Spirulina major PCC 6313: one gene and its partner. The protein of the gene in region 2 interacts with the protein of the main gene of each other region in a pairwise test. Links are inferred from orthologs where the notes say so. Each region holds a gene or a part of one and is shown on either strand. Other genes may lie near its edges.

Region 1 (15,427 bases), 650 kb from region 2 along the record:
CCGCCTCAACGCGGCCTATGAAACCCCCCATGCCCACAGCATTGATCTCACTATCTACGATCGCACCCCGCATCGAGCGATCGCCGTCCTCGACACCAAATATAAAACCCCCGAAAAACCCAGCCACACCGACATTAACCAAATCCTCACCTACGCCCACGTTGCCCAGGAGAGCGTTTGGCCAGCAGGCCGGGGGGGTGGGGTTAGTCGATCGCGAGTTCGGGGGCGAGGATGGGGGAGGCGGCGTAACAGCCGAAGATTTTGAGGATTTCGGTGTATTGGGGGAGTTCGTGGAGGGCGGTGTGGAGGGATTCGGTGGATTGGGGGGTGTTGTTGAGGTCGATGAAAAAGAGATATTCACCGAGCGATCGCTTTGTGGGGCGCGATTCGATCCGGCTGAGGTTGATGTGGCGATCGGCGAAGACTTGCAGCGGTTTGGCCAATGCACCGGGAAGATTCGCCGCCGCACTGAAGGCCAGGGAAGTATAGTCCCCCGGTTCTCCCGGTTCGCGCCCCACAACCCAAAACCGGGTGCAGTTGTCGGGATAGTCGTTGATGCGATCGGCGAGGATGGGCAGGTCGTAGAGATGGGCAGCACGGGCCGAGGCGATCGCGCCCACCGTCGGGTCAGCGCGGAGACCGGCGAGGGCCTCGGTGGTGGAATTGCTGGCCAACTGTTGCGCCTGGGGAAGGTGACATTCTAGCCACCGCTGACATTGCGCCAAGGCCTGAGGGTGAGAATAGACCGTTTGAATCGCCTGGAAATCCGCAGCACAGGACACCAACACATGATGAATCGGGAGAATGAGAGCCTGTTGGATTTGCAGGTGTTCCAACTCCCAGAGGGTATCGAGGGTGACAGCCACGCTCCCCTGAATTGAGTTTTCCACGGGCACCACGGCGAGATCCACCTGTTGGGCAGCCACGGCTTTGAGGGTTTGGGCAATGGTGGGGTAGGGGCAGAGGATGGCTTCATTGCCGGTGTTTTGTTGGAGGCGATTGCGATAGACGATGGCGGCCGTTTCTGCGTTGGTTCCGGGGGGGCCAAGGTGAGCGATGGAAGGGGTCATGCGTCGAGTTCAACGGTGGTGTTTTCAGTGTATTACGAGTGCAGACGTAAAGCCCCCGTTTTCTAAACGGAGGAGTCTGTCAAGTTCCATTGGCCGATCAACGCCATGATCGGAGGGGCGGGGTCTGAAAGCCTGATTTTCCGGAATCATTCACCGAGTCGATACAATGAAGAGCATGACTCTGTTTGGGTCACTGTATTTTTGTTACTTGTATCCTTGCCCATGAGTACCGACTTTCTGTCCCATCTGAATCCTGCCCAACGATGCGCCGTTGAACATTTTTGCGGGCCGCTCCTGGTGGTGGCTGGGGCTGGGTCGGGCAAGACGAGGGCCCTGACCTACCGGATTTTTAACCTAATCCATGAGCATCATGTTCATCCGGAAAATATCCTCGCGGTCACCTTCACCAACAAGGCGGCACGGGAAATGAAGGAGCGGATCGATCGCCTCTTTGCGGATAAATTAGCCCACAAGCACCACAACAAGCCCCTGGATGCCCTGGAACCGGCGATCCAAACGAAGCTGCGATCGCAAGTCTACAAAGAAGTCATCAAACCCCTGTGGATTGGCACGTTTCACAGTTTGGCGGCGCGAATTTTGCGGCTGGATGTGGATAAATATCAGGACGAACGGGGCCGCACTTGGGGCAAAAACTTCACCATTTTTGACGATGCCGATGTGAATGGGGTGGTGAAGTCGATCACCACGAAACAACTCAATCTAGACAGCAAAAAATTCGACCCCCGCAAAATTCGCTACGCGATCAGCAATGCGAAAAATCTCGGCCTCTCGCCTGCCGAATACGCCAAGGAAAACCCCGACTATCGCGGGCGCACCATCGCGGAGGTGTACGAACTCTATCAGGATCAACTGGCGGCGAATAATGGTCTAGATTTTGATGATCTGTTGCTGATTCCGGTGCGCTTGTTTGAGCAAAACGAAAGTGTCTTGGGCTATTGGCACAAGCAATTTCATCACATTCTGGTGGATGAATATCAAGATACAAACCAGATTCAATACGATTTTGTTCGGCTCTTGACCACCAATGGGGAGACTAACCCGAAGGCGTGGGATTGGCGCGATCGCTCCGTGTTTGTGGTGGGCGACGCGGATCAATCGATCTATTCGTTCCGGATGGCGGATTTTCGGATCTTGCTGGGGTTCCAACAGGATTTTGGCGATGGTTTGCCCGATGAGTCCACCCAAACCATGGTGAAGCTCGAACATAACTACCGCTCCCGCGCCACGATTCTCTACGCGGCTAACGAGTTGATTGATCACAATAGCCAACGCATTGATAAAATTTTGCGGGCGACACGGGGCGAGGGGGAGCCGATCTACATTGCCAAAACCGACAATGAACAGACCGAAGCCCGCTTTGTCCTCGACCAAATGCACGGTTTGCGCTCGGATCATCCGGAATTGACCTGGGGCAGTTTTGCGATTCTCTACCGCACCAATGCCCAGTCCCGCGCCTTAGAAGATGCCCTGCGGGGGAAAATTCCCTACACGATTGTGGGGGGGTTGAAGTTCTACGATCGCAAAGAAATTAAAGATATGCTGGCCTATCTGCGGGCGATCGCCAACCCCGCCGACACCGTCAGCCTGCTACGAATTATCAACACACCGCGCCGGGGAATCGGGAAATCCACCCTGGAAAACCTGCAAAACGCCTCCCAAGAGTTGGGCGTACCCCTCTGGGAAATCCTCAGTGATGAAACCTCTGCCCAAACCCTAGCGGGCCGAGCGGCGAAACGGGTGCTGGAGTTTGTGGAATTGATCAAACGCTATCAAGGACAATTAGCCCACGACATCCCGGCGTTACAGTTAGCCCAAGGGCTGCTCAAGGATTCGGGCTATGTGGAAGACCTCCAACAGCAGGACACGGATGAGGCTAACAACCGGATCGAAAACCTCAACGAATTACTCAACGCTGTCGCCGAGTTCCAGGAGGAAAACGAAACCGAGCGGCTTCAAGATTTTCTTGAAAATGCCTCCCTCGCATCGGATCTGGACAATCTCCAAGATGAAACCGAAGCGGTGACCCTGATGACCCTCCATGCGGCGAAGGGGTTGGAATTTCCGGTGGTGTTTATGGTGGGGATGGAGCAGGGGTTGCTGCCCAATGCGCGATCGCTCCATGACCCCGCCTCCCTCGAAGAAGAACGCCGCCTCTGCTATGTGGGCATCACCCGCGCCCAGGAACAGCTATTCATGACCCATGCCCAAATGCGTCGTCTCTGGGGCAGTTCTGAAAGCTGTGTGCCGTCGCAGTTCCTCAGCGAATTGCCGGAAGAGTTTGTCAGCCAACCTGATCGCTTTCACCGCCGCCGCAAACCCAAGGCCGTTGATGATTCCCCCCCGAAGATTGATAATAATCCTGACAATTGGCTGGTGGGCGATCGCATCGTCCATGACCAATTTGGTGAAGGGGAAGTCACCCATGTGTTTGGCACAAAGCACAAGGTTCACCTAGGGGTGAAATTCCCCGGCATCGGCAAAAAGGTGATGGACCCCCAACACGCCCCCCTAACGCGGGTTTCTTAGTTCATCACTGCTAGGCAAGGGGCTTAAGCCCCCTTGTTAAGCCCCTTGTTCGGATTTCCAGGGGTGGAGGTGGGTTTTGATGGTGTGATAGTTAGCGTCAAGGTCGGGTTCGAGGATGAGGATGGCGGCGAGGCGGCGGGCGGTGTGGATGACGTGGACAAATTCGTCTTGTTTAAGGGGACGATCGATAATTTTTTCGGCGCGATAACTGAGCCATTTTTTGATGACTTGATAGCCGCCCAGGGTGTAGTGCCAAACGCGATCGGGGATGTTGCACCAGTAGGCGCGATCGTTCAGGTAAATATCGTAGGTGTGTTCGCCGAGGCGGGCGATGCGCTCTGAGCCGAGGGTGTCGCGTTCGGTGGGGGTGTAGGGGCGTTGGATGGCTTTGCCTTTTCCGGGCATGGTGGGTTTGCCGTTGCCGCCGTAGCCCCAGTTGGCAGTAAGGGCGAAGTCTTCGGGTTTGAGTTTTTCGCCGTGGGTGGTGAGGGGAACGGCGATGATTTTGAGGGGGTCGCTGGGGGTTTGGGTGACTCCGGGGACGGGGGTTTCGGGGTCGAGAAGGGCGGCGAGTTGTTGGCCGAGTTGGGCGGATTGTTGGAGGTGTTTTTTGTGGTTTGGTAGTGGAATTCGAGGCCAGTCTTGTTTAAGTGCATCGCCGTTTTCGGTGCGATATTGCAGAGAATAGAGAATAGCTACGCAATGAAAAAACAATGCTTCTGATGTGATGTCTAGCGATAAGTTACGCAGGTAAGCAATCGCATTAGGCGAATAATTCATGGTGAATTCACCATCGCCTAATACATGTTCTGAGCCATTTTGAAATAATCCCCCCCACACATCAGGAGGCGTTTTCAAAGGAAATAAGTTGGCTCCACGTTCAATAACATGTCCGGAAGTGAGAAGGCCAGAAATGCAAGGCGGATCAAAGTCTCTTCTGTGTTTTTGTGCTGCGGCCAACCATAAATTTTGATTTGATCGTTGGACTTCAAGATATTCTGTGCGCTTACGATCTAATAAGTCTGTGTTTGGTTCCCAGTACAGCCAACGCTTATCAAAAGGTCGATAGAGATACTCGACAAAAAATCCTTCCTCTATTCCTTGACTCAAGAGAAACTTACGAACATCTTTGGGATTAAAGGTTCGCGTCTCTTTCATAGCAATAGGATATTTACGTTCGATTTCACCGTCACTCTTCGTGCGATCAAAATACTCTTGTATTTTAAGCTCAAGTTGTTTTTTGTCGATGTCAACCAGAAAACTATCGCGGCTTGTTTTAACGCCAGGAAATGAGATCGGTAAGAGGTCAGTTAACAACGGCCAATCGAAATAGGCGGCGGTGACAGTTTTGGGTTTGAGGGGTAGACCGAGGGTAAGAGATGAGGTGATTTCTTGATAATTGGGTTTGGATTCTGTCAAACTTTCAGCCATTGCCTTACACCGTTCTACCGCACGCGCCTGATCAAAATCTCGATAAAAAATTTGGCTCGCTTGAGATTTTTTACCCTTCATCAGTAATGCGATCGCTGTTCCCACTCTGATACCCGCTGAAAATCCTGGAATTGCGAAAACAGTTTCACTCGTGCGGCCATCCGGTGAATATTCTGAAATGATGCGATCGCCGTGTAAATTATCAATCCAAACCCGATCAAAAACCTCTAAATACCGTTCCCGCATTCCCGTAAACGACAACCCATCCAACCACGAATAATTAGAAATAAAACAAACAATGCCCCGCTCCGTTTGCTCCACAATTCGCCGCTCCGCCATCCGGAAAAAGCGCACATACAGATCATTCAAACCCTGACCCTGGGGACGCGGCGCGTGCTTCGTTTCCCGATACGCATCCGATAACTCCCGCTCCTCATCCACCGCAATCCCCGCAAAACTGTTGTACGGCGGATTGCCAAGCACCACCAAAATCGGCTTGCTTTTTTTCACACTTTCCGCCGCATCCCGCTCCCGTTCCAACGCCGGAAAATTCGGAATCGGCAACGGCTCACCCTGCCGCCAACCCGTCAACGCATTCGTCAAGAAAATCCCCACCCGCTCCTGATCCTTGCCGTACAGTAATAGCGACTCCCCAAACTTGTGTAACAACAAACTCACCTGTAAATGCGCCACCACAAACGGAGCCGTGAGGATTTCAAAGCCAAATACCCGCTTTAAAACAATCTCCTTTAAACTTTCAGATGTTTCTAATGATCCCAACCCAGAATCCTCAGACTTTGCCCGTAGCGTCGCCGCAATGTGTTCAATCACCGCCACCAAATACGCCCCCGTTCCACAACAGGGATCGAGAATATACACCTCCTCACTCGCCAACCCATCCGCACAATTCAATTCCTCCCGTAAGACCCGATCCACCCGCGCCACCATATAGCGCACCACCTCCGGCGGCGTGTACCATACCCCTAACTCTTTACGCAAATCTGGATCAAACGCTTGCAAAAACGGTTCATAGAAATATTGCACCGCCTGACTATCATCAAACGTGCTGAAAAATTCCGATCGATTCACCCGATTAAGCGCCGCCGTTGCCCCATCTAAAATCGGAATTAAACCGAGTAATTCCAACGTTTCTGGATCACTCAAACGATGGAACAACATTTGCAAAATCGGCACACGCAAAAACCGCCACGATCGCTCCCAAGCAAACTCACCTTTTGACCCCTCGCGATGCCACAACACCCACGCCGAAAAAATGCCATAAAACAGCGTTTGCACCAAGGTAGATCGAAAAAAGCGATCGCCCCGTTCCGCTTCAAAATGAATCCCTAACGCCGTTTCAAAACTCTCGCGGATCATCTGAAGCGCAGGCAAATCCGGCTGTTGCTCGATCCGTACCCTGGCATCCCGCGCATAGGAGGCGAGAAACCACGCCACATCTTCCGGTGAGGCGATCGCCGCCGTGGACAACATCGCCCGTTGCAAATATTCCGTTAACGATTGCCCCCACTGGGTCGCCAATGCCCTCGGATTTTCGGCCAATTGCCAAAATTCCGCCTCGGTTTTCGCCAAACTGAAAAACTCTAACTCGACCTTTTCCCCATCCCCATCACACCCCACCAGCAAAAATTCGCGAAAATTCGTCACCAACACCTGACGGTATTTCAGCCAATAGTTATGAACTTGGCTCGATCGCGCCGTTTTTCGCACATTCGCGCCGATGCCCTTGGCCTCAATCACGCCACGTTCCGGGTTCGTCGGGTCTTGGGGGCGATCGCCCTCCTGCTGCCGAAACTGTGCCGCCGTAAACAGCCCCCCATCGGGCATCCCCGCCCCTTGATTGCTCAGGCCCGTAATACAGCGCACCTTGGGCTTGAGTTCTGCCCCCAAGCCATCGAGTAATTTCTGTAACGCGGGGTAGTGGGTGGTTTCCGCCACCGTTGCCCCCGTGGCCCGGTTGGCTACCAAATCCCGGATATATTGCTCAACCAACGACATCAGCGCATCCTCTCGGTGGGGTGTTCTCAATCAAACCTACACGAAAATTTGAATTATCATTATCGGCAATGCCTTAAGCTGCGATCTCCATGACCATCAACCCCTATCAATGGACAATCGAGCGCTATCACTAGGACGCGGCGAGAAGGAGCGATCGCTCCCCTAGCCTTTCCCGACCTGACCCTCTCCGTTGCCTCACTGATTCAGTCCTCATCATTCCCTATCCCCGTGGCGATCGGTGGGGGCCGGGGGATGTTTTATGATAAGAGCTTGACCCTGTTTGCGATCGCTGTTTCCTATGCCCACCACTGCCCCTCGACTGAATACCAACTTTCCCCTCACCGCCGTTGTTGGCCAAGAAGCGATCAAACTGGCGCTGTTACTCACCGCTGTTGATCCGGGCTTGGGTGGGGTAGCGATCGCGGGCCGACGCGGCACAGCCAAATCCGTGATGGCGAGGGGGATTCACAGCCTCCTGCCCCCCATCGAAATTGCCCAAGGCTCCTATTGCAACGCCGCCCCCGAACCCGGCGACGACACCGAAATCATCCCCTCCCCCTTCGTGCAAATTCCCCTCGGTGTCACTGAAGATCGCCTCCTGGGTTCCGTCGATGTGGAGCAATCCGTCCAACAGGGTCAACCCATCTTCCAGCCCGGCCTCCTGGCCCAAGCCCATCGCGGCGTGTTGTATATCGACGAAATCAACCTCCTCGACGACCAGATCGCCAACCAACTCCTCAGCGTCCTCACCGATGGCTGCAACCGGATCGAACGCGAAGGCATCAGCATCGAGCACCCCTGCCGCCCGATGTTGATCGCCACCTTCAACCCCGAAGAAGGCCCCCTGCGGGAGCATCTGTGCGATCGCATCGCCATCACCCTTTCCGCCGATGGGGTGCTCTCCCTGGATCAGCGCGTTACCGCCGTCGGCCAGGTCACCGACTACGCCGACAATCCCGCCAAATTTGCCGAGCAATACCACAGCGACAGCGACGGCATGAAAACCGATATTCTCCTCGCTCGTGAATACCTCAAAGAGGTGACGATCAGCCACGATCAGATTAACTATCTGGTGGAAGAAGCGATTCGAGGGGAAGTGATGGGTCATCGGGCGGAACTGTTCGCCGTGCGCGTTGCCAAAGCCGCCGCCGCCCTCGAAGGTCGCGATGCAGTGGCCGCCGATGACCTGCGTAAAGCGGTGGAATTGGTCATCGTCCCCCGCTCCACCGCCGCCAACCGGCCCCCGGACGACGAGATGCAACCGCCGCCGCCCCCACCGCCGCCGCCGGAGGATCAAGCCGATGAACCTGAAGATCAAGACGAAGACGACGACGACCAAGATGAAGACGACGAGCAACAGGACAACACCCCGGAAATCCCGGAGGAATTTGTTTTTGATATTGAAGGGGTGATCCTCGATCCGTCGGTGCTTTATTTTGCCCAAATGGCCAATAAACAGGGCAGCAGTGGCTCGCGGAGTATGATTTTTTCCGACGATCGCGGCCGCTATGTCAAACCCATGTTGCCGAGGGGGAAGGTGCGCCGCATTGCCGTGGATGCCACTCTCCGCGCCGCTGCACCGTATCAAAAGTCTCGCCGTCTTCGCAATCCGGGGCGCACCGTGATTGTGGAGCAGGGGGATTTGCGATCGAAACGTTTGGCGCGGAAGGCGGGGGCGTTGATTGTCTTTGTGGTGGATGCGTCGGGTTCGATGGCGTTGAACCGGATGCAGGCGGCGAAGGGGGCGGTGATGCGGCTCCTCACTGAAGCCTACGAAAACCGCGATCAGGTGGCGTTGATTCCCTTCCGGGGCGAACAGGCGGAGGTGTTGTTACCGCCGACGCGATCGATCACGATGGCGCGGTTACGGATGGAAAAACTGCCCTGTGGCGGCGGTTCGCCCCTGTCCCACGGGTTAACCCAGGCGGTGCAGGTGGGCACGAATGCGAAGATGTCCGGGGATATTGGCCAGGTGGTGATCGTGGCGATTACCGACGGGCGCGGTAATATTCCTTTGGCAAAGTCCCTCGGTGAGGAACTGCCGGAGGAAAAGCCGGATATTAAGGCGGAATTGCTCAATATTGCGGGCAAAATCCGCGCCACTGGCTTTAAGTTGCTGATGATTGACACGGAAAAGCGGTTTGTCGCCACTGGGTTCGGTCAAGAATTGGCCAAGCAGGCGGGGGGGAAATATTACCGGATTCCCCGTGCGACGGATCAAGCGATCGCATCCATGGCCCAAGATGCGATTTCATCGATGCGGTAATGCGCCTACCCGAATCTCTCCGGCTGTGTCTCCTCCGTCCAAACTACTGCTGATCCACAATGTTCTAATCTTGACCCAGTCTGCGATTGATCCCTCTCTCCGTCAGGGCAGTGGGCTAGAAGCTCGCACTACAGAGAATTTCAGCAATGGCAGTGTGAGCCTCTGGCTCACTCATACTCGTTCCAGACTCCCTTAAACTCTTTCCAGTTCTAACCCTGATTAACGATGCAAATACCCAACGATTTCGCGCTTTATACTCAATGGCTGGCCTACGCTACCGGGGCTTTTTTCCTGCTGATGCTCCTGGCATTTCTGTTGAAATGGGGGATTCGGTTTCGTCTTGTGGGGGCGACGGCTTTCACGGCGGTGCTGACCATTGGGGCGTTTGGCCTGAGTTTGGGGCTGTTTAGTCACACGGACATTCCGGGAGCCGTGCGCTATAACTTAGTCTATGACGATGCTGCGGCCCATGTGGTGATTGTGGTTGACCCGACGGTGACCCCAGAACAAGTAGAAGCAACCCTCCAACAGGCTGCCCTCGACATTGCACCCTTTGGCCGGTTGGGGAATAATGCTCAGGCGGTAATGGTGCGGGCGCGGACAGTGCTCCACCCAGAACCGGGGATCTCTCTCCCCCTTTACCTCGGCGAAGCGGTTAAATTATCTCAAGACCCTGATGCACTTGGCCGTGGCCAAAGTGAAGCGATCGCCATCCAACTCTATTCCGAAAATTTCGCCCAACTGCCCCCGGCCCCTGAACCCACTGATACTTAATTGAGGTGATTTCTCCCATGACTGATCCGACCTTGCACGCTGCACCTGTAACCCCCACGACCCGAACGGTGACCCCGTTGGCGATCGCACCGGCCCAGGTGTTGCGGGGCTGGGGGGCGATCGCGCAATCCGGGTCAGTCTTCGCCGCCTTGGGTCAGCGACCGCTGGTGGTGGGGGGCGATCGTAGCCTCGCCGCTGTGGAATCCCACCTTTTCCCCACCCTCACTACCCATAACCTCACCGTCACCACCGCCACCTATCACCCCGACTGTTCCGAAACCAGCCTCGCCCACTTGGAACAGGCCACAACCAACCATCAAGCCGACCTGATCATCGGAGTCGGCGGCGGCAAAGCCCTCGATGCAGCCAAACTCCTCGCCCATCGCTGTCACCTGCCGATCGTCACCCTGCCCACCTCCGCCGCCACCTGTGCCGCCTGGACAGCCCTCTCTAATATCTATTCCGATGCGGGAGCCTTTCACTACGATGTGGGCTTGCACAACTGCCCCAACGCCTTGATCCTCGATTACGACGTGATCCACACCGCCCCCACCCGCACCCTGGTGGCCGGCATTGGTGACGCGATCGCCAAATGGTACGAAGCCTCCGTCAGTAGTGGCGACTCTACCCACACCCTGATCATCGCCGCAGTACAGCAAGCGCGGATTTTACGGGATATTCTCTTTCAAAAGGCAGGCAGTGCGATCGCCAATCCCGGCAGCCCCGACTGGTGCGAAGTCGTCGATGCCACCGTCCTCCTCGCCGGGGTGATTGGCGGTCTCGGCGGGGCGCAATGTCGCACCGTCGCCGCCCACGCCGTCCACAACGGCTTGACCCACATCCCCGCCGCCCATCCCGTCCTCCACGGCGAAAAAGTCGCCTACGGCATCCTCGTGCAACTCCGCTTAGAAGAACAAGTGCAGCGCAGCCAACTGGCCCACAGTTCCCGCCAACAGCTTCTTCAGTTCTACCGCGATCTCGGCCTGCCCCAAACCCTCGAAGACTTGGGCTTAGGACAAGTGCCCCTCGATCAACTCCGGAATGCCGCCGAGATTGCCTGTCATCCTGATTCTGACCTCCATCACCTCCCCTTTCCGGTCACGTCGGATCAACTCCTCGCGGCCATGGTGGCCACCACCACCCTGTCATAAATTGAGCATCATTCAACGCCCTTAACCGCCAACTGGGAGTCCTCACGCCGAACGTTGAGGCTCAGGTTTTTCCAAAAGCGGGCTGATTGTAAAGTGTGATCAATTCGCCCCCTTTCACAGAGCACGAATACCTACGTGCGAGAGAGGCTTCAGCCTTTGCCCCCGATCCATCACTACAGTACTAGACATGAATGTAATGCTGATGTGGGGCTGACGGTGCGATCGCAAACCCGCCCCAACGGAGGCCCCCCACCCCAGATCACCGCATCCTCCCCCAAAGGCTGAAACGCTCGATAGATCAGCGATCGCAACCCTAGAACCAGGGTCAAGGCTAGGGCGTGATCCCTCAGGGCTGACCCTGATTCCGAGAATTTTGATTGTTTAGGTATTCTTATTAGTTCAGGGGGTGATTTTCTCTACCCATGAGATGGAATTTGCTATAGTAGCTCTCAACACAAAAATCGAGTGTTTGCTAACGCAAATTATTAATTTTTGTGTATGATGAGGTGTTTGTGTTCTCTAGCAATCCATTAACAATTGAAGGAGATTAAGATGAAAGTCAGATATCTGTTGAGTCTTGCCACCGTTGCAACTCTTGGCCTTGGTTTAGTAAGCTGTGCTGCCCCTGAAGCCCCCGCTGACGACGCGGAGGTTGAAGAAACTGCACCGGCAGAAGATGAAACCATGACCGACGAAGAACCCATGGAAGAAGGTGAAGCCATGGAAGAAGGCGAAGAAATGGAAGAAGGTGAAGCCATGACTGACGAAGAGCCCATGGAAGAAGAAGCCGAAGCTACGGAAGAGGGCGAAACCGAAGAGTAATCCGACTCAACCCTTCCATCCGACGCTCCTCACCGCCAAACCATAATTAATCACACGGTTTAAAAGCGAGAGGCCCCTAGGGGCCTCTCGCTTTTTGCCATCACCAGTATGAAGCTCAGATCTAATCGAGTTTTAAGTCCCAGGGGATTTGGGCATCTTCGGCGAGGTGGAGTGTGACCTGTTGAGCGCCGTAGCGGTTCAGGTGGCTGGGATCAGAAAAATAATCGTATTCGGTCTCCCATTGAGTGCCCAAGTCCCGGAAGGTGATGTCAGTGCGACGGGCGATCGCAGTCATGTAGTCAATAAATTGCGCCTCATATTCCCCCCGAATCGGGTCGAGGTAGTCCTGGGTCAGGGGCAAATTCACAAAAATTACCTCCACATGGCGGCGGTCTAAATAACGGAGCAAGCGACTCATCGCTTCATCCTGCTGACCCCGTAACTCGAAATCTTGATAGTCGTTGTCATAGGCACCGCTGACTCTGGGATGGTCACGGTAGTAGGTTTTAGGGTTGAAGCGGAGATCCAAGGCGAGGAAACCATCAGCGGTAATCGGTTCCTGGGTGGCAAACACCGCATCGGGATCGGCATTCTCTTCCAGTTCCTGCTGCATCACGGCCACCGGTTCGGCGAAATGCGTCCGCAGCCAGTCCCCCATTTCAGCCCGGTGGGGATACAGCGCCGACAGGGAACCGACTTGATCTTGCAGCCATTGATTGAGGTCTTGGTATTGGTGACTCAGGTGTTTTTGGAGTTCGCGGGGGGAGACGGCGGGGCGAATCGGGGCGGCGTTCTCTGTTGTGGTCGCGTTGGGAGGGAATTGGCCGCGCTCGATTTGCCCGTAGCCTTCGGATTGGGCGATCGCTTCAAAGGTCTGATCCGGACGACCACTATTAAACGCCCGCGCCCCATCCGCCCACAGCACCACCTGCGGCAACTGCTCCGGGGTCAAAATTTGCTGCAATAACAGCGACACCACCCGCGCTGTGGCTCCATTAATCCCAAAATTGAAAATATCCAAATCTTGGGGGGCTTGGGGGTTGGCCGCCAACAATTCACTGAGCACTGAGGGATCGATCCCCCGCATCGCCCGTGAACTGCCCACAATCAGAATATCCGGGGGGCCGGACTGCTGCACCCGTTCTTGATAGAGGGCGAGTTTTTCATTGAGGAGCCGATTATTAAAATCCGGATTTTCGGCCCGGGCGGCGGCCAAGATCGCACTGCTCACCGCACTGTGATGGGTTCCGCTGGCGAGATCTGTCTCTAACGATAAAACCGTTTCGCGATCGGAATAGGTATCAGCCGTGACCTGCACCGATCGCCCCCACCAGCGATCCACCTGATGGGTGAGCAAGAGGCCCACCATTGCCCACAGCAGCGCGGCTTTGAGGCCCTGTTGACCGTGCCAGCGGGTGGGGGCGGGCTGCCAGACGGCATCGGGGTGGGGGAGAAAGATCCCCGTGAGACAGCCGGCCCGGTGGAGGCGCGATCGCCACCGTTCCCAGCGGCCACCGTGGCGCGTCGTGGCCGTCACCGGCGGAGATTCTAGCGCCAAGGGAACCGAATCCGCTGCCGCTTCTCCCGCCGCCATCGATTCAAAATTCACCGCCTGACTCCAGAGGGGCGACGACTGTCCCGCCCGCCGACCGTAAATCCGTACCCCGGTAATGCCGTGAATGTGCAGATCCCGAATAAACGGCCCGACAAGGCCCGCCACCAAGGTTTGGCGCGGACAAACCACTGCTTCCGTCATCACATGGAGCAAATGACCGCGAAAACAAAGCTTCACCCGAATCCCTCCTGTGGCGAGAAACCCCTCAATATTCGGGTTGAGCAAGCGTTGTAACAAGAAGGTGAGCGCGACGGGGGACTGCTGCTGGGCGAGGGTGTGGGGGGAAACCGCCAGATCGGGGTCATGGGAAGCCGGGAGGGGTAACCAATTCACCCAAGCGGGATCGGCCTGGAGATGTTCGAGGTCAAGGGGGCTGTGGGGCTGGAGGAGGGTGAGTTTATGCTGGGGAATGCCGTAAATGGCGGCGGCTTTAATGCCTTGGGGGCGGATGGTTGTGAGGCAGTGGCTCACGCCTTTGATCGCTGGGTTGGCGTGGGGGATGGCGGTGGGGAGATTTTCCGAGGGGTGGAGGATGCAGAAGACATGGAGGGTGCTGTCTTGGAGGATGGCCCGGACTTGCAGGCCATCGGCGGCCACCTGTTGATTGAGGAGTCGGTTAATTGCCTGTTCGTCGCCCCATTGAGACCAATGGTGCAGGAGTTCTTTGGGATGGGTGAGATCCACTTGCAGCACCCAGTCGGGGACGGCTTCACCGCTGACCTGGGAGCGGATCACGGCTTCGCGGAAGCCTTCGAGTTCGAGTTCGCGCAGTTGTTGGGCGATAGGTTCGGCGATCAGGGACGGGTCGGGGCTATAGTCACAGCTACAGATCACCCAGAGGCGACGATGGGCGGTTTGGGGGTCGGGGGTTTCGCTGTCGTCGAGGTGGGGCAGTTTTTGGATCAGGACTTTGACGCTGACCCCCAAATGGGAGAGGGATTCACTGAGGTAGCGGGCGATCGCTTCCGGTGCGCCGGTGCGGGCGAGGCTTTCGTTGGAAATCAGCGCCACATCGCCCGGATGTGCCGCCGAGGTGGGGCGATCGCTGCCATGGAGGTCGGCTAAGATAATCGATTCAATCCAAGCTGGTCGCTCTTGGCCGGTGGCGCGGCCATAGAGAATGATTTTGTAAACCGGGTCTGCGGTCTTTTGAAAAAAGCGGTAAAAACTATCGGCATCGGTTTGCAGGGCAGCGGTGAGGCGCGGTACGAGGTGATGGGAGTCCGGCGCAACCTTGTTTTCGAGCAGGAGGTGCAGATTATTCCCCCGGAGCCGAATCCGCAGCCGCAGGGTGGAATCTTGGATGGCTTGGTGGAACCATTGGGAGAGCGAGGGTGGATTTTGGTTAAGGCGTGGCTGCTGGACATCCCACATGCGATCGCGATCCGTCAAAAAAAGAATACTGACTAAACGTTCCCAAGGGGTGAATGGGAATTTTCCATCAATCCCTTAGTAAAACATAATGCGGCGCAAGACAATGGCCAAGACACTCACCCCACAAACCATCGCCACCTGCCCCGGCAACATCCCCAAGGAATATTGAGTCACCCCCTGCAACAGCGTCACCCCACTCTGACGACTCAAATTCACCACCTGTAGCCCCACCTGATAGCCAATCCCCACCACATGAATCACCACCAACCCCGCCCCACTACTGAGGGCTAAGGTTTCTAAACGGGGCGGCCACCGAAAGGCCAACAGACCACAGAGCCACGCACCAGGGATGAAGCCCAAA
Region 2 (15,272 bases):
CGTGGCGCACGGCAGCATAATTTGAAAAATATTGACCTAGATTTACCCCGCGATCGCCTCATTGTCTTTACGGGGGTATCGGGTTCGGGTAAATCGTCCCTCGCCTTTGACACGATTTTTGCCGAGGGGCAGCGGCGGTACGTGGAATCCCTCAGCGCCTATGCGCGGCAGTTTTTGGGGCAGTTGGATAAACCCGATGTGGATGCGATCGAGGGGTTGAGTCCGGCCATTTCCATCGATCAAAAATCCACCTCCCACAATCCGCGCTCCACGGTGGGCACGGTGACGGAAATTTACGACTATCTCCGGCTGCTGTTCGGGCGGGCGGGGTTGCCCCACTGTCCCCACTGCGATCGCAGCATTGCCCCCCAGACCATTGATGAAATGTGCGACCTCGTACTAGCCCTGCCCGATCGCACTCGCTTTCAAGTCTTAGCCCCCGTGGTGAAAGGGAAAAAAGGAACCCATAAAAAACTCCTCTCCAGCTTAGCCAGTGAAGGATTTGTGCGGGTGCGAATTAATGGTGAAATTCGAGAACTCAGTGATGCGATCGAGTTAAAAAAGAATCACAGCCATTGCATCGAAATTGTGATTGATCGCCTGATCAAAAAAGAGGGTCTCCAGGAACGATTAGTAGACTCCCTCGCCACCGCCTTAAAACACGCTGAAGGCACAGCAATCATTGCCACCGATGACCAAGAATTGGTCTTCTCAGAAAATTTTGCTTGTCCGGAACATGGGGCGGTGATGGATGAACTTTCGCCGCGTTTATTTTCCTTTAATTCGCCCTACGGCGCTTGCCCCCACTGCCATGGGATCGGCAGCCTCCGCACCTTCACGCCGGAATTGATTATTCCTGACCCAAGCCAACCGCTGTATAGTGCGATCGCTCCCTGGTCTGACAAAGACAACGCCTACTATCTCTCACTGCTCCACAGCATCGGCCAAGCCTATGATTTTGAAATCCAAACCCCCTGGGATCGCCTCAGCGACGAACAACGCCACATCTTGCTTTACGGTGCAGACCAGCCGATCCAGATGGAATCCGACCCCTATCGCGGCAAAGGCTACTATCGTAATTTTGCGGGCATCCTGGCCATGCTCGAACGTGCCTATGCCGACACCAGTTCAGAAACCTATAAACAAAAACTTGAACAATATATCGTCTTTCAAACCTGCGAAATCTGTCACGGGCAACGCTTAAAACCGGAAAGCCTGGCCGTGCGTCTCGGTCAATACAACATCATTGAACTGACGAGCGTGCCGATCCGCGTTGCCCTCGATCGCATCCATCATCTTGATCTCACCCCACGCCAAGCGATGATCGGTACATTGGCGTTAAAAGAGATTCGCGATCGCCTTCAATTCCTCCTCGATGTGGGCTTAGATTATCTCACCCTCGATCGCGCCGCCATGACCCTCTCCGGCGGTGAAGCCCAACGCATCCGCCTCGCCACCCAAATCGGTTCCGGCCTCACTGGCGTGCTCTACGTCCTCGATGAACCCAGCATCGGCCTCCACCAACGGGATAACGATCGCCTCCTCAGCACCCTCCGCAAACTCCGCGACCTGGGCAACACATTGATCGTCGTCGAACATGACGAAGACACGATCCGCGCTGCGGATCACATTGTGGATATTGGCCCCAAGGCCGGGGTGCATGGCGGTGCGATCGTCTGTGCCGGGAGTTTTGACGATCTCCTCCAGACCGAAGCCTCCTTAACCGGGGCCTATCTCTCCGGACGGCGCACCATCGACACCCCCCCCGAACGCCGCAAAGGGAACGGTCGCACCCTCAAACTCAAAGACTGCCACCATAACAACTTGCGGCATCTCGATGTAGACATTCCCTTGGGTCAATTAGTCGCGGTGACCGGGGTATCGGGTTCGGGAAAATCTACCCTCGTCAATGAACTCCTCTACCCCGCCCTGCAACACCATTTCACTAAAAAGACCCCTTTCCCCACCCATCTGGGGAAAATTGACGGTCTCAACGCTGTGGATAAGGTGATCGTCATCGATCAATCCCCCATTGGCCGCACCCCCCGCTCCAACCCCGCCACCTATACCGGTATTTTCGACTCGATTCGCGCCCTCTTCGCCGAAACCATCGAAGCCAAAGCGCGGGGCTACAAACAGGGGCGATTCTCGTTCAATGTCAAGGGGGGACGCTGTGAAGCCTGTAGCGGCCAAGGGGTGAACGTGATCGAGATGAATTTTCTGCCCGATGTGTATGTGCAGTGCGAAATTTGCAAGGGGACACGCTATAACCGGGAGACGTTGCAGGTGAAATATAAGGGGTTTTCGATCGCCGATGTGTTGGGCATGACGGTGGAGGAAGCCTTACACACCTTTGAGAAAATCCCCAAGGCGGCCACCCGCTTACAAACCCTGATGGATGTGGGGTTGGGCTATGTGCGCTTAGGTCAACCTGCGCCGACGCTGTCCGGTGGGGAAGCGCAGCGGGTCAAACTCGCGTCGGAACTCTCGCGCCGCGCCACGGGTAAGACGCTCTATCTCATTGATGAACCGACGACGGGGCTATCGTTTTACGATGTGCATCACTTGCTCAATGTGTTGCAGCGGTTGGTGGATAAGGGCAATTCGGTGTTGGTGATTGAACACAATTTAGATGTGATTCGCTGTGCGGATTGGTTGATTGATCTGGGGCCGGAGGGGGGCGATCGCGGCGGCCAGATTGTGGCGATCGGCACACCGGAAACCGTAGCGGCTCATCCTGATTCCTACACGGGGAACTATTTGCGATCGGTGCTGGAATCGTCTCGTACTCAATCCTAATGCGATCCAGCCCCTCGCCCCCTGGGAGCGAATCCTGTAGGGGTTTGGAAGCAGCCTGAGCACCTTGCTTGAAAAAGGGGGACTTCTTTCAATTTTCTCGCTTCTAAAGGGGGCTTTTTCGAGGTTCCCCCCTTAAAAAGGGGAGTTAGGGGGGATCGAGCCAGGGGATTCACGAGGGGTTAGCCTTGGGCGAAAACAGCCGCGGCCGCGCCTACGCCCGCCCCTGGGGTAATCTCACAACCGAGATTCTGCAAGGTGGCTTCGAGGGCAGCGATCGCTGTGATAATGTCGCGATCGCAGACAAATCCCAAATGACCAATTCGGAACAGCTTCCCTTTCAGGTGATCCTGTCCCCCTGCCAGGGCAATATCAAATTTTTGATTCATGGTTTTGCGAATCGCCTCCGCATCCACTTGGGTGGGCATCACTGCCGTCACCGCCGGACTCGCGCAGTCATCCGCGCCCAAGGTCGCCAAGCCTAAGGCCTGCACCGCCGCCCGCGTCGCTTTTTGGTGGCGAGCATGGCGGGCGAAAATCGCCTCTAGACCTTCTTCGCGCATCATCTGTAACGCTGCTTGCAGGGCAAAGACGAGGTTAACCGGGGGCGTGAAGGGGGTGGTGTCTTTGGCGGTGGCTTTGCGATATTTGCCCAAGTCCAGATAGTAGCGGGGCAAGGTGGCGGTTTCGTAGGCGGCCCAAGCTTTTGGCCCGACAGCAACGAACCCCAAACCGGGAGGAATCATATAGCCTTTTTGTGACCCGGATGCCACCACATCTAAGCCCCATGCATCAATCGGCACGGAAATCGCGCCGAGGCTCGTGACCGCATCCACCATGATCAACGCTGTGCCGTGTTCTTTGACGGCGGCGTTAATGGCCTCAAGGTCATTGAGAACCCCGGTGGAGGTTTCCGAATGGGTGAGGATGACGGCTTTGATATCCTTGGCGGTGTCGGCTTGGAGTTTGGCGCGGACATCGTCGGGGTTGAGAGGTTTGCCCCATTCGGCGGTAACTTTTTCGACATTGAGGCCGTAGGCGGTGCAGATTTCAGCCCAGCGATCGCCGAATTTGCCATTACAGCAGGTGATGACGCGATCGCCAGGGCTGAGGAAATTAATAATCCCGGCTTCCATCGCTCCCGTACCGCTGACGGTGAGGGCCATCACATCATGCTCGGTTTGGTGGAGCCATTTTAAATGGGCGGTGACTTCCGCTTGGATAGCATTGTATGCACCGCTGCGATGGCCGATGGGGTGCTTGGCCATGGCTTGCAGGACACGGGCGGGAACCGGAGTCGGCCCCGGAATCATCAGCATTTGTTTATCGTTCATAGCGTGAAAGTTAAAAGAAGTGGGGTGCAACCTAAAACCCGCTAAGCGGGTCTATGCTGCTATTGTTCGAGGCTCTGGAACACCTGGGGCAACACATCGTCATCATTGGCCATTGTGCCCACACTATTCAACGACCAGCGATGCTCATAGTCAATATTGGCCTGATTGCAGATGGTTTCAATCTGACGCTGCTGGGCCAACGCTTTGCGAATCGTGATGATCAATTGGTGAATTTGCTCCCGGAGTGCTGGATTTTGATCCACCGCATGAATACTCTGACGCTCCAAGAGTTGGAGCAGCAATTCGTAATGAACTAGTGAGGGTAAGGGGATTTGATCCATGGAGCAGGGGCGGGGCGAAAGGTATAATTATTGTCCCATAGGTGATGATGCGATCGCACTATCTTAACAATCTTAGCGATCTTGGAATAGGGTCTGAATCGCAGCACCGGGATCGGGTTGTTTGACGAGGGATTCCCCAATCAAAACGGCGTTTGCTCCGGCAGTGTGTACCGTGGCAAGGTCAGCCGGGGTATGAATTCCCGATTCACTGACGAGGAGGATATTGCGGGCCGCGATCGCATCCTGACGGGCGGTGATCAAGTCACGGGTCGTGGCGAGATCCACAGAAAAATCCGCCAGGTTGCGATTATTAATCCCCACTAGATTAACCCCATCAATGGCTAAGACGCGATCTAATTCCGCTAAATTATGCACTTCAAGCAACGGGGTCATCCCTAAACTGCGAATAATTTTAACGAAATAGGTCAAATCTTGATCACTTAAAATCGCCGCGATCAACAAAATCGCATCGGCCCCATGCTTACGGGCGAGGAAAATTTGATAGGGGTAGAGGATAAATTCTTTACAGAGGAGCGGGATATTGACCGCCGCCCGGACGAGGGACAGATTTTCAAAACTGCCCTGGAAAAATTCCGCATCGGTGAGCACCGATAAACAGGTTGCTCCCGCATTGGCGTAGGCTTGGGCGATCGCCACCGGGTCGAAGTCTTCGCGGATCACACCTTTGCTCGGTGAGGCTTTTTTTACCTCTGCAATCAGGGCGGGTTGACGGAGGCCATCCCGCAGGGCGGCGTAAAAGTCGAGGGCAGGGGCGACGGATTGGATCTGTTGACGGAGTTTGATCAGGGGGGTGCGATCGCGCCACCGCTCCACCTCTGCCTCTTTATGCCAAACAATTTTTTCTAAAATATGGCGCGGCTCACTATCGGGCCGTCGGGCTTGATAGCAAAGGGGATCAGTATTGACGGACGGACTCGGATTAATGCGGCGAATTTCCATAGGTTGATTGAATATGCAATGGGCAATGGGAGTGATCCCCCCCTGCCCCCCCTTTTTTTAAGGGGGGGTTCTTTGCGCCCCCTTAGGGAGTGATCCCCCCCTGCCCCCCCTTTTTTAAGGGGGGGGTTCTTTGCGCCCCCTTAAAAAAGGGGGCATTCTTTGCCTCCCTTAGAGGGGAATTTTTTGCCCCCTTTTGCAAGGGGGGATGGCGCAGCCGGGGGGGATTCCCTAAGCGACTTTGGCGCGTTTGAAGGCCTCGTCGAGAATTTCCGAGAGGGTGGGGTGAGTGTGGACATTGAAGGCCAACGCTTGGACGGGTTTGCCATCAGCGATCGCATTGGCCGCCTCTTGGATCAAGTCCGATGCATGGATGCCAATGATATGCACCCCCAACAATTCCCCGGTGTCGGGACGATAGATGATTTTGGCGATCCCGTCGGTTTCTCCTTCGGCCAGGGCCTTGGAGTTGCCTTTAAAGTAGGTTTTCGCCGTGGCGATTTTGAAGCCTTCCTCCTCTGCTTTGGCTTGGGCTTGGGGTTCGCTGAGGCCCACATAGCTAATTTCGGGGTGGGTGAAGGCGGCGGCGGGGATGCTGTTGTATTGGATGGTTTTGGTGCGATCGCACATATTCTCAATCGCCACCACCCCCTGGGCCGAAGCCGCATGGGCCAGCATCATCTTACCCGTGGCATCCCCGATCGCATAGAGGTTGGGCACAGGCTGACCGTCGAGGAGCACTTCCATTTTGTCGTTAACATCAATGAAGCCCCGGCGATCGGTGGCAACGCCCACGGTTTCCAGTCCCAAATTTTTCGTGGCGGGAATCCGACCCGTGGCCACCAAGCAGGCATCCACTTCGAGCACGTCGATGGTTTCTTTGGTTTTCGCGTCGGCGAGTTCGATCACCACGGGCGCACCGGGGGTGATTTTCTTGGCGAGCACGCCTTGATAGGTTTCAACGTCGCGGCCTTTGAGGAGGAGGCGATCGGCAATTTTGGCGATATCGGGATCAAACCCCGGCATCAGGGTATCCAAGGCCTCAATCATCGTAATCTCGCAGCCCAGCGCCGAATACACATCGGAAAATTCCAGGCCAATGTAGCCGCTGCCGATAATCGCGATCCATTGGGGCAGGCTTTCGAGGCGCACTGCGTCGTCACTGGTGTAGACGGTTTTGCCGTCGATCTCGATGCCGGGGGGAACGAAGGGGACGGAGCCAGTGGAAATAATAATGTTTTTGGCGGTGAAGAAGCTCTCACTGTTGCCGGATTTTACGCCGACTTTTTGCGGCCCATCGAGGCGGCCCCAGCCTTGGATCGTGGTGACTCCTAAGCGTTTGAGACTGTTGGTGAGGTCGCCACGAATTTTATCAACCAAGTTGGTGGCGTGGTTGGCGATCGCGCCTCGATCAAAACTAACGCTGCTGAGATGAACCCCCATGGCTTCGAGATGGTGGCGATCGCGCAGTTCGCGCACCCGTCCGGAGGCGGCTAATAAGGCCTTGGAGGGAATGCAACCCCGATTCACACAGGTTCCTCCCATGTCGGCGGCTTCGACGATCGCCGTTTTCAGCCCACATTGCACCGCGTGCAGGGCTGCCCCATGGCCGCCAACCCCTGCACCAATAATGATCACGTCATAATCGAAACTCATAGGATCTGTGTTACTTGCTGGTCTACTGGATGCCGGTCGTTGAGCAACGGCAGCCCAACAATTATAAAGGAGAAGCGATCGCACCCCTCAGCGCACCCCCGCGCACCCTGAGGGTCGTCGAAGGGCAAGCAGCCATACTCTTGTAGGGTGGGCACTGCCAGCCCTGCTTTCTCACAAGCCACATCACCATTATCTTTGCCAAATTGCACAACGTTCCCACCTCTCAGGAAACCCCATTGACGCTTTAGGCTGTGGACAAGATTCAATTAGAGTCAACAGGCGTTTTCCCCACCGATGCTTGGGATCGATTTGATCCATTAAATAAAGCATAATCACTAAGGCATTATAAGTTCGTCCTTGAGTAGTTAGAACACCGTTTAAGATATGAGACTTTTGTTTAACCTGTTTGGGTTGGATCAAAATTTCCCGATTCCAAAGTCTCGAATGATGAGCACAGGTATTTCTGATGACTGAAAGGTAGTGTACCCAAGAGACTAAAACTTGTGGACTAATTTGATAGTGCTTGGCAATTCTTCGCTTCACAATATCTTTTTTTAGTGATGAAAGCCAATATGATACTGTACGAAAGTACATTACCTCTACAACGACCCAAAGAGGAGGTAGATCCTCAGAATAATTGTTTTTGAAATGCTCGATAAAGTCTTCAGTAGATTCCTGGACTCGCTGCTTAAGATACTCAATATTTGATTGCCAATAGCGATCAAAAAGCCCTGATTGTAAATGAGCGTGAGCACCAGAATCCATAGAAAGCTCATAGGCGAAATGTCGCCTGATCGAAATTTCGATATGCTCTAGGGCATCTAAGAGGTGAAGTCTAAGTTTCCTATCAAAAGTGTAGAGGGCTAAAATATCAGAAAAACTCGTATTTTCTTTGAATATATGGGTATGATCTCGCTCAAAGGGCAGGAAATATGCTTTCAGTCGATAGTAATTAATCCGAGAAAGAGACTGTTCAGCGTCGTTATGATCAGGAATAATTAGCCCACGCTTTTGCAACAGCGAAATTTGTTCTGCAACAGTTTTAGGAGACTTTGTAAAACGCTGGGACATTATTTAAATCATAAAAATGACCCGCCACTTTGAGGATGTATTTGCATACAAGAGCCTGGGCGGGTTCTATTACAGTCTAGTGTAGCTGGTTGATCTTGGTCTGTCAATCTGCCAAAATCAGCACCAGCAATTCTCAAACCAAGGTGCTTTTTTTGTCGGTTAGACATTGGCGGAGGTCTCGGATGGCGGCGCTGGTGTTGCGTTCAGAGGCGATCGCAAAACAGCGCCTCACCCCCTCAGACACCGGCCAACCCGGAAACAATCGATATTTGAGCCGAGGCAGGGACGCATCACCCCGCTGTTGCTGGAGGGCTTGATAGTCTTGCCAGGTGGCGGGCGATCGCAGCACCGTCCCCGCTGAAAGATACAGTTTTTCGGGTGAAACCACCGTGAGCATCTTGGCCCTCCTGATCCTCGCATTCCCTCGATTGTAATCATCCCCCTTGCCCCAAGACATTCGCGCCTTTGCTCAAACCCAGCCCCGCCTCGCTTGAAAACTATACGGAACAGACCACCTCTTGCTAGGATCAATAGCCGGAACTCCAAACAATCCAGCACCTATGAGCACCCACGATCAGATTCCGGCCCACGGCGGGCATTTAATTAATCGGATTGCCACCGCAGCCGAAGGCAAAGAATTTCTCGAACAAGGCGAAACCATGCCCCGCGTTCAACTCGACGAGCGGGCCTTTTCCGATTTAGTCATGATTGCGATCGGTGGTTTTAGTCCCCTCACCGGCTTTATGGAGCAGAACGACTATGAAACCGTCGTCACCGATATGCGCCTCGCCAACGGTCTCCCCTGGGCAGTGCCTGTGACCCTGTCCGTGACAGAAGCGATCGCCGAACCCCTCAAAGAAGGAAACTGGGTGCGTTTGGATGATCCCAGCGGGCGATTTGTCGGCGTGCTCGAACTGACCCAAAAATACCGCTACAACAAAACCCACGAAGCGGTGAACGTCTATCGCACCGACGAAGACAAGCACCCCGGCGTGAAAGTGGTGTACGACCAAGGACCGATTAATCTAGCGGGGCCCATCTGGTTGTTGCAGCGCGATCCCCATCCGCTCTTTCCGCAGTATCAGATCGATCCGGCCGTGTCGCGGGCGAAGTTTCAAGAGGCAGGTTGGAAAACCGTCGTGGGTTTCCAAACCCGGAACCCGATCCACCGTGCCCACGAATATATCCAAAAATGCGCCCTCGAAACCGTGGATGGTCTCTTTTTGCATCCTCTGGTGGGGGCAACGAAAAGCGATGATATTCCGGCGGATGTGCGGATGCGGTGTTATGAAATCATGATGGATCGCTACTTCCCCCAAGACCGGGTGATTTTAGCGATTAACCCCTCAGCGATGCGCTATGCGGGCCCCCGTGAGGCGATTTTCCATGCCCTGATTCGGAAGAATTACGGCTGTACACACTTCATTGTCGGGCGCGATCATGCGGGGGTGGGGGACTATTACGGAACCTATGATGCTCAGCATATTTTTGATGAGTTTAAGCCGGATGAATTGGGGATTATCCCGATGAAGTTTGAGCACGCTTTCTATTGCACCCGCACGGGTCAGATGGCGACAACGAAAACGAGTCCGAGTGCGCCGGAAGAGCGGGTGCATCTGTCGGGGACGAAGGTGCGGGCGTTGTTGCGGGATGGGAAATTACCGCCGCCGGAATTTTCGCGGCCGGAAGTGGCGCAGGAGTTGATCCGGGCGATGCAGGGCTAGGGCTCGCCGTCAAAATCGGCTTCACGGTGAAAGACAAGGGGCTTTAAGCCCCTTGTTTGGTTGTCGGGATGGGTTACGGGGATTGGGGTTGGGTTGAGACGCGCTCTCGTATAATGTCAGCTTATCGGTATTGGGTTTTTAATCTGTTGAGGATGACCAATTGCTGATAGGCTGATAGCAAAGCATTCGCACATCAGCAGCATAGGTTGGTATGAGATTGGATCGACGTACCTTTTTGCAACAGGTCGGGCTCACACTACTGGCCACTGGAGCAGGCGCGATCGCTCCACCCCCCAGTTGGGCAGCGGCTGCGACAGAATACCAAAAAACCGTCACCGCAACAAATCGCCGCAAACTCGCACTCTTGGTGGGGATCGACAACTATCCCCACCATCCCTCTTTAGAAGGGTGTGGGATGGATGTGGAATTGCAGCGGGAAGTGTTGATCCATCGGTTGGGGTTCCAGCCGGCGGATATTGTCACGATTACGGATCAACAAGGGACACGGGAAAATATTGAAGCGGCGTTCCAAGAACATCTGATCAAACAGGCCCGGGAAGACGATACGGTGGTCTTTCACTTCAGCGGCTACGGGGCCCAAGTCCACCGCGACCCGGAACAAACGATCCTCACTAATCGCCTCGTGTCCGTAGACCGCGAAACCGCCGAAGCGACGGAGGTGGTGGGCAATGGCATTCTCGAAGAAACCCTGCTGCTGCTGGTGCAGTCCCTGGCGACGCGGCGGGTGACGGTGGTGCTTGATACCGCCTATCAAAGTTTTGGGCAGTTGCTCCAGGGGAGTTGGCGATCGCGTGCTCATCCCGATGCCCCCGCCGAACACCCCAGCCAAGCAGAATTAGCAGTGGCGGCACAACTCCAGCAACGCCTTGGCAAAAAAACACGCCTTAGCCATTCCTCAGCATCCCGTTGGGAGCAATATTCAGGGGTGCTCTTGGGCAGTGAAGCCGCCCTCGAAGGCCGCTGGCGGGGCTTTAGTGCGGGCTTATTAACCTATAGCCTCACCCAATGGCTCTGGGAAATGACCCCTTCGCCCACGGTCTTGATGACCCTCAAACATTTAAGCGAAACCCTCGTTCCCATTGCCGATCAACAACCCTACCTGCGGGGCAAAGCCAAGACTCCGCAAGCGGTGCTCCCCTACGCCATTACCCCCAGTGCCCCGACGGGAGGGGAAGGCTATGTGGCGGCGGTAGACCCCAATTCCAACGAGGTGCAGTTGAAATTGGGGGGGATAGTGCCGTGGGTGTGGAATCAGACGGAGGGGCGATCGCGGGTTCGAGTCATTACCAATAGTGGCGAGGTGGGGGGCATTCTCCAGTTGCGCTCAGGCTCGAAACTGACCGCGAAGGCGATGCCCTTGGACAATGAGATCCGTCCTCAAGTGGGCGATCGCGTTCAGGAATGGGTGCGAGCTTTGCCTCGTAATTTGGGGTTAACCATTGCCCTGGATCACAGCCTGCAACGGATTGAACGGGTCGATGCCACCAGCGCCCTCGCCAATATTAAGAGTGTTGCTAATGTGGTGCTCGCCGGGGAGCAAGCGACGGACTACCTCCTCAGTCGGAGCGGTTCTGTAACCCCCGTGGCGATCGCCAGCACCCAAAAAAACCTGATCCAAGGCTATGAACTCTACTCAGCCGGCGGTGTGCCCATCGCCAACACCATCGGCGGGTCTGATGAAGCCGTTAAACTCGCGATCAATCGCTTAGTGCCCACCTTTGCCACCCTCCTCGCTGCCAAATGGTGGCGTTTGTTGGTGAATGCGGGGTCCTCGCAACTGCCTGTCCAGGCTTCCCTACGGTTAATCAAACCCCAGCCCAGTATTCTGGCCGTCCAGAGCACCCGCCGCGCTCGTCAGATCGCGCCCCCCGTGGCGGATCTCACTGCCCAAGCCTTCACCACTCTGCCCCTGGGGGGAATGGTGCAATACCAGATTGAAAACTTTGGTGATCAGCCCCTCTATACGATGGTGGTGGGTTTGGATAGTCGCAGTAAAGCGATCGCCCTCTATCCTCCCGCCACCAGCGATGCATCCCATTGGGTCGTTGAGGCTAACACCTCTCTGACGCTGCCCCACCCCTCGAACCCCTCGACCCTCACCGGCCTAATGGCAGGCACCTCCGGACTCACCCAACTCTATATCATCTGTAGTCGGGCCCCATTCCCCACCATGCGCACCTATCTCGCCCAATTGCCCCCCCCCAAGGGCGACGGCGATCGCTTCATCGAACTCGATAAACCTCTCCCCCTCACCCAAGCCCTCCTCAAAGACCTCCACGCCGCCAGCCAACCCCTCACCCCCACCGAAAACAGCGGCGATCATTACGCCTTGCATGTGGAAGCCTGGGCTGCGTTGCCCTTGGTGTATCAGGTGGTTTAAAGAGCAGAGCGTCCAAGTCTGCCGGAAAATTGGGCTATGGTAAGCGAGGAAGATCATTCCTGCTGTTTTGAATTGCGATCGCCTATGGCTGCCACCGTTGTTGAAATTCTCTCCGCCGACGAAATTCGCCGCACCCTCACCCGCCTCGCCTCCGAAGTGATCGAAAAGGTCGGCGACCTCTCTCGCGTCGTCCTCGTCGGCATCCACACGCGGGGCGTTCCCCTCGCCGAATCCCTCGCCGCCCAAATGATGGCCCTAGAACCCTGCGACATTCCCGTCGGTCAGCTTGACATCACCTTTTACCGCGATGACCTCAGGGCCATCGGCATGCGCACCCCCGCCAAAAGCGCCATGCCCTGCGATCTCACCGATCGCATCGTCGTTCTCGTCGATGACGTGATTTATAAAGGCCGTACCGTGCGGGCAGCCCTCAACGCCGTTGGGGAGTTTGGCCGTCCGGATCGCATCTATCTTGCGGTATTAGTCGATCGCGGCCATCGCCAATTGCCCATCCACCCGGACTTCACCGGGCGACATCTACCCACCTCCTCCGAAGAACAGGTGCGCGTCTATCTCCAAGGCTACGACGGCCACGATGCCGTTGAACTGATCCGAGCGGATTAGTCCACCGCAATCTAGCAATCTTTCTCTCCATCATGCCTATCTTTCGTCACTGGCGACATCCTCGCGTTCCTGATGCGATCGCCCTCTTTAACCTCACCCTCCTGTTTGCGATCAGTTGGCACATTCCTTACTACATCAGTGATGATGCCGCCATTCTGCTCAAATCCGCCCAACAACTGAGCCAAGGTGTCACCCCCTGGCTCCAAAGTCTCACCCTTCCGAGCGCCACCGATATCGCCCAAGATACCCAAACCTGGATTGTCTGGTATCCCCCCGGCATGACCCTGCTGTACTACCCCCTCATTGCCCTTGGTCTGCCCCTGGGGATTGCCGCCCGGATTACCTCCTATCTATTTTTGGTGAGTGGGAGTTTAGGCTGGCTTGCGATCGCCAAACACTTCAAAATTCCCCAACCCGTCCAAATCATCCTCGCCTGCACCCTTCCCCTCTACGCCCTCTCCGTTGGCGGAGCCGTGCGCCTCTGGAACAGCGAACTTCCCCCCTTTGGTCTCCTCCCCTGGCTCTACCTCTACGGTTTACACCTCATCGCCCGCTGGCAAGCCCAAGCCGCCTCACTCTGCTTCCGTAAAACCGCCTTCGATATTGCCTCGATCGGCCTCCTTGCCGGCAGCGTCTATTGGCTGAAATATTCTGCGGTCACCGCTGCGTTTGCCCTCTGTATTTATCTCGTCATTGAATTATTTTTCTATCTCAAAACGTCACTAAGCGGGCCACAAAAACTGATCTTACTCACGATCGGTGGATTCAGTTTTGCCATCCCACCCACTCTTCTTTCAGGGATCAACCAAGCCTTAACCCAAACCGTTAACATCATTGAACAATCAGAACTCTCAGCGTTTTCACCGGATCACCCACGCGGCTGGTACATGCTCCTTTTTCTTCTCGCTGTTCCGACCCTCTACCTCTTCCAAGGTATGTTTGTGTGGATGCATTTTGTCTTTTTTAGTGATAGCTGGTTGCCCTTCTTTTCCGATATTGTCTTTCATAATCGAATTATTCCCCTTGCCATTCTCGTCTTGCCCCTGAGTGCTGCAATGGCATGGCTACTATGGCATCATCGCCATCAGTTTAGCCCATCACTCTTAAGGTTTGCTGCCTGTGTGGCCTTTATTCCTCTCTTACCCCTTGCTTACCTCTCCCACCGCATTGGGTACAACTATTTGATGTTTAATCCACGCCATGGATCATATCATTTTATTATCATTGAAATAATTATCTTAACCATTCTTTTGCGATCAATACTCTTGCTCAAAAAACAACGTCAAAAGTTACGAAAACTATCCTGGTTTGTCCTGCTATTTATCATCATATTTCCTAATGCTTTTCATGTCAGCACTTTCGCCAAAGAAAACATTTTAGATCAAAATAATTCTAAATATTTCACCACATCAGAATACCTCTATGATCGAAACATCGCATCGCAAAATATTCCAGGGATTCTTACTGGAATTCAAGATCTAATTCAAAACCCACAACAGGATGTAATTACGCTGGGGCTTGATAATATTAGTGCTTTTTCATCATGGTTATTGGTGGATGGGCGTGTTTTACCGCTGGCCTATTCTGACGAATTGTTCGTAACAACCCATGGACGAGCAATGAGTGTTTATAGCGAAAGTCCGTTTCTGACCTCGGAGCCGTTGCGGGTGGTGTTGGTGGTGTCGCGATCGATTGAGCGCGATCGCCCTCGGTTCCAGACCCTCAAAAACCGCTTTCCCCAAGCGACTGATTGGCAGAAAGTTCCCGATCAACAGTTACCGGAATCCAACGTGGCGATCTACTTTACAGATTTGGTGGTGGACGGTGAGGCTCCGGCGGCGATCAAGTAGGTGGGATGGGTGGGTGAATCATGCATCGAACCATGATTAATTTGCATGATCGAGCCGGGTTTTGCTGCTTTCACTACAAAAAAAATGATCGAGTACCGACACCATGGGGGACATTATCTTGTTCCCTTCTTCGTGACTATGATGCTCCGTCGTTTGTTGAAAGGATTCGGCTCGATTCGCTTGGCAGTGCCGTTGATGGCGGCCATTGTGGTGATTTTGATCGGGGCGACGATGTACGAATCCCAGGTGGGGTCGAGTACGGTGCAAGAGGTGATTTATAAAAGTCCCTGGTTTGGGGCCTTGATGTTTTTGCTGGCTTTGAATTTGGGGGTTTCGGCGATGTCGCGCTATCCCTGGCGGGGGGCGCGGAAGGTGGGGTTTGCCTTGACTCATTGGGGGCTGATTGTGTTGATTGCGGGGGCGGCGGCGGTGATCCATGTGGGGGTGGAAGGGATGTTACTCGTGCGCACGGATGCAAACCCGACGAATCAAATTCGGGTGGAGGGGGAATTTTTAGA

Evidence for each region.
Region 1: the proteins of lpdA (region 2) and pcrA interact in binary tests that used the Escherichia coli proteins (3 or more experiments, as listed by UniProt). The link is inferred for Spirulina major PCC 6313 from one-to-one orthologs.

What each region holds. Positions count from the first base shown.
Region 1 is NZ_KV878783.1:3,419,147-3,434,573, forward strand. What follows is about bases 982-3,954. They hold pcrA (DNA helicase PcrA), read left to right. Parts: upstream 982-1,292; coding sequence 1,293-3,617; downstream 3,618-3,954. Other genes in these bases: pheA (prephenate dehydratase), read right to left, coding at 982-1,070; SPI6313_RS15080 (type ISP restriction/modification enzyme), read right to left, coding at 3,654-3,954. In the rest of the region: SPI6313_RS15065 (hypothetical protein), read left to right, coding at 1-265; more of pheA, read right to left, coding at 204-981; more of SPI6313_RS15080, read right to left, coding at 3,955-7,064; bchD (magnesium chelatase ATPase subunit D), read left to right, coding at 7,363-9,330; SPI6313_RS15090 (Ycf51 family protein), read left to right, coding at 9,556-10,104; SPI6313_RS15095 (iron-containing alcohol dehydrogenase family protein), read left to right, coding at 10,122-11,255; SPI6313_RS23625 (hypothetical protein), read right to left, coding at 11,429-11,584; SPI6313_RS15100 (hypothetical protein), read left to right, coding at 11,808-12,077; SPI6313_RS15105 (hypothetical protein), read right to left, coding at 12,199-15,084; SPI6313_RS15110 (biotin transporter BioY), read right to left, coding at 15,142-15,427. UniProt on the Escherichia coli protein: A helicase with DNA-dependent ATPase activity. Unwinds DNA duplexes with 3'-5' polarity. Translocates on single-stranded DNA with 3'-5' polarity. Initiates unwinding more efficiently from a nicked substrate than double-stranded DNA.
Region 2 is NZ_KV878783.1:4,069,579-4,084,850, forward strand. Bases 4,873-7,690 are described here. They hold lpdA (dihydrolipoyl dehydrogenase), read right to left. Parts: upstream 7,085-7,690; coding sequence 5,660-7,084; downstream 4,873-5,659. Other genes in these bases: trpC (indole-3-glycerol phosphate synthase TrpC), read right to left, coding at 4,873-5,431; SPI6313_RS18035 (Abi family protein), read right to left, coding at 7,274-7,690. In the rest of the region: excinuclease ABC subunit UvrA, read left to right, coding at 1-2,799; SPI6313_RS18015 (pyridoxal-phosphate-dependent aminotransferase family protein), read right to left, coding at 2,979-4,130; SPI6313_RS18020 (DUF5340 domain-containing protein), read right to left, coding at 4,190-4,471; more of trpC, read right to left, coding at 4,544-4,872; more of SPI6313_RS18035, read right to left, coding at 7,691-8,155; sat (sulfate adenylyltransferase), read left to right, coding at 8,716-9,879; SPI6313_RS18050 (caspase family protein), read left to right, coding at 10,115-12,280; bifunctional pyr operon transcriptional regulator/uracil phosphoribosyltransferase PyrR, read left to right, coding at 12,365-12,904; SPI6313_RS18060 (hypothetical protein), read left to right, coding at 12,937-14,754; SPI6313_RS18065 (cytochrome c biogenesis ResB family protein), read left to right, coding at 14,893-15,272. UniProt on the Escherichia coli protein: Lipoamide dehydrogenase is a component of the glycine cleavage system as well as of the alpha-ketoacid dehydrogenase complexes.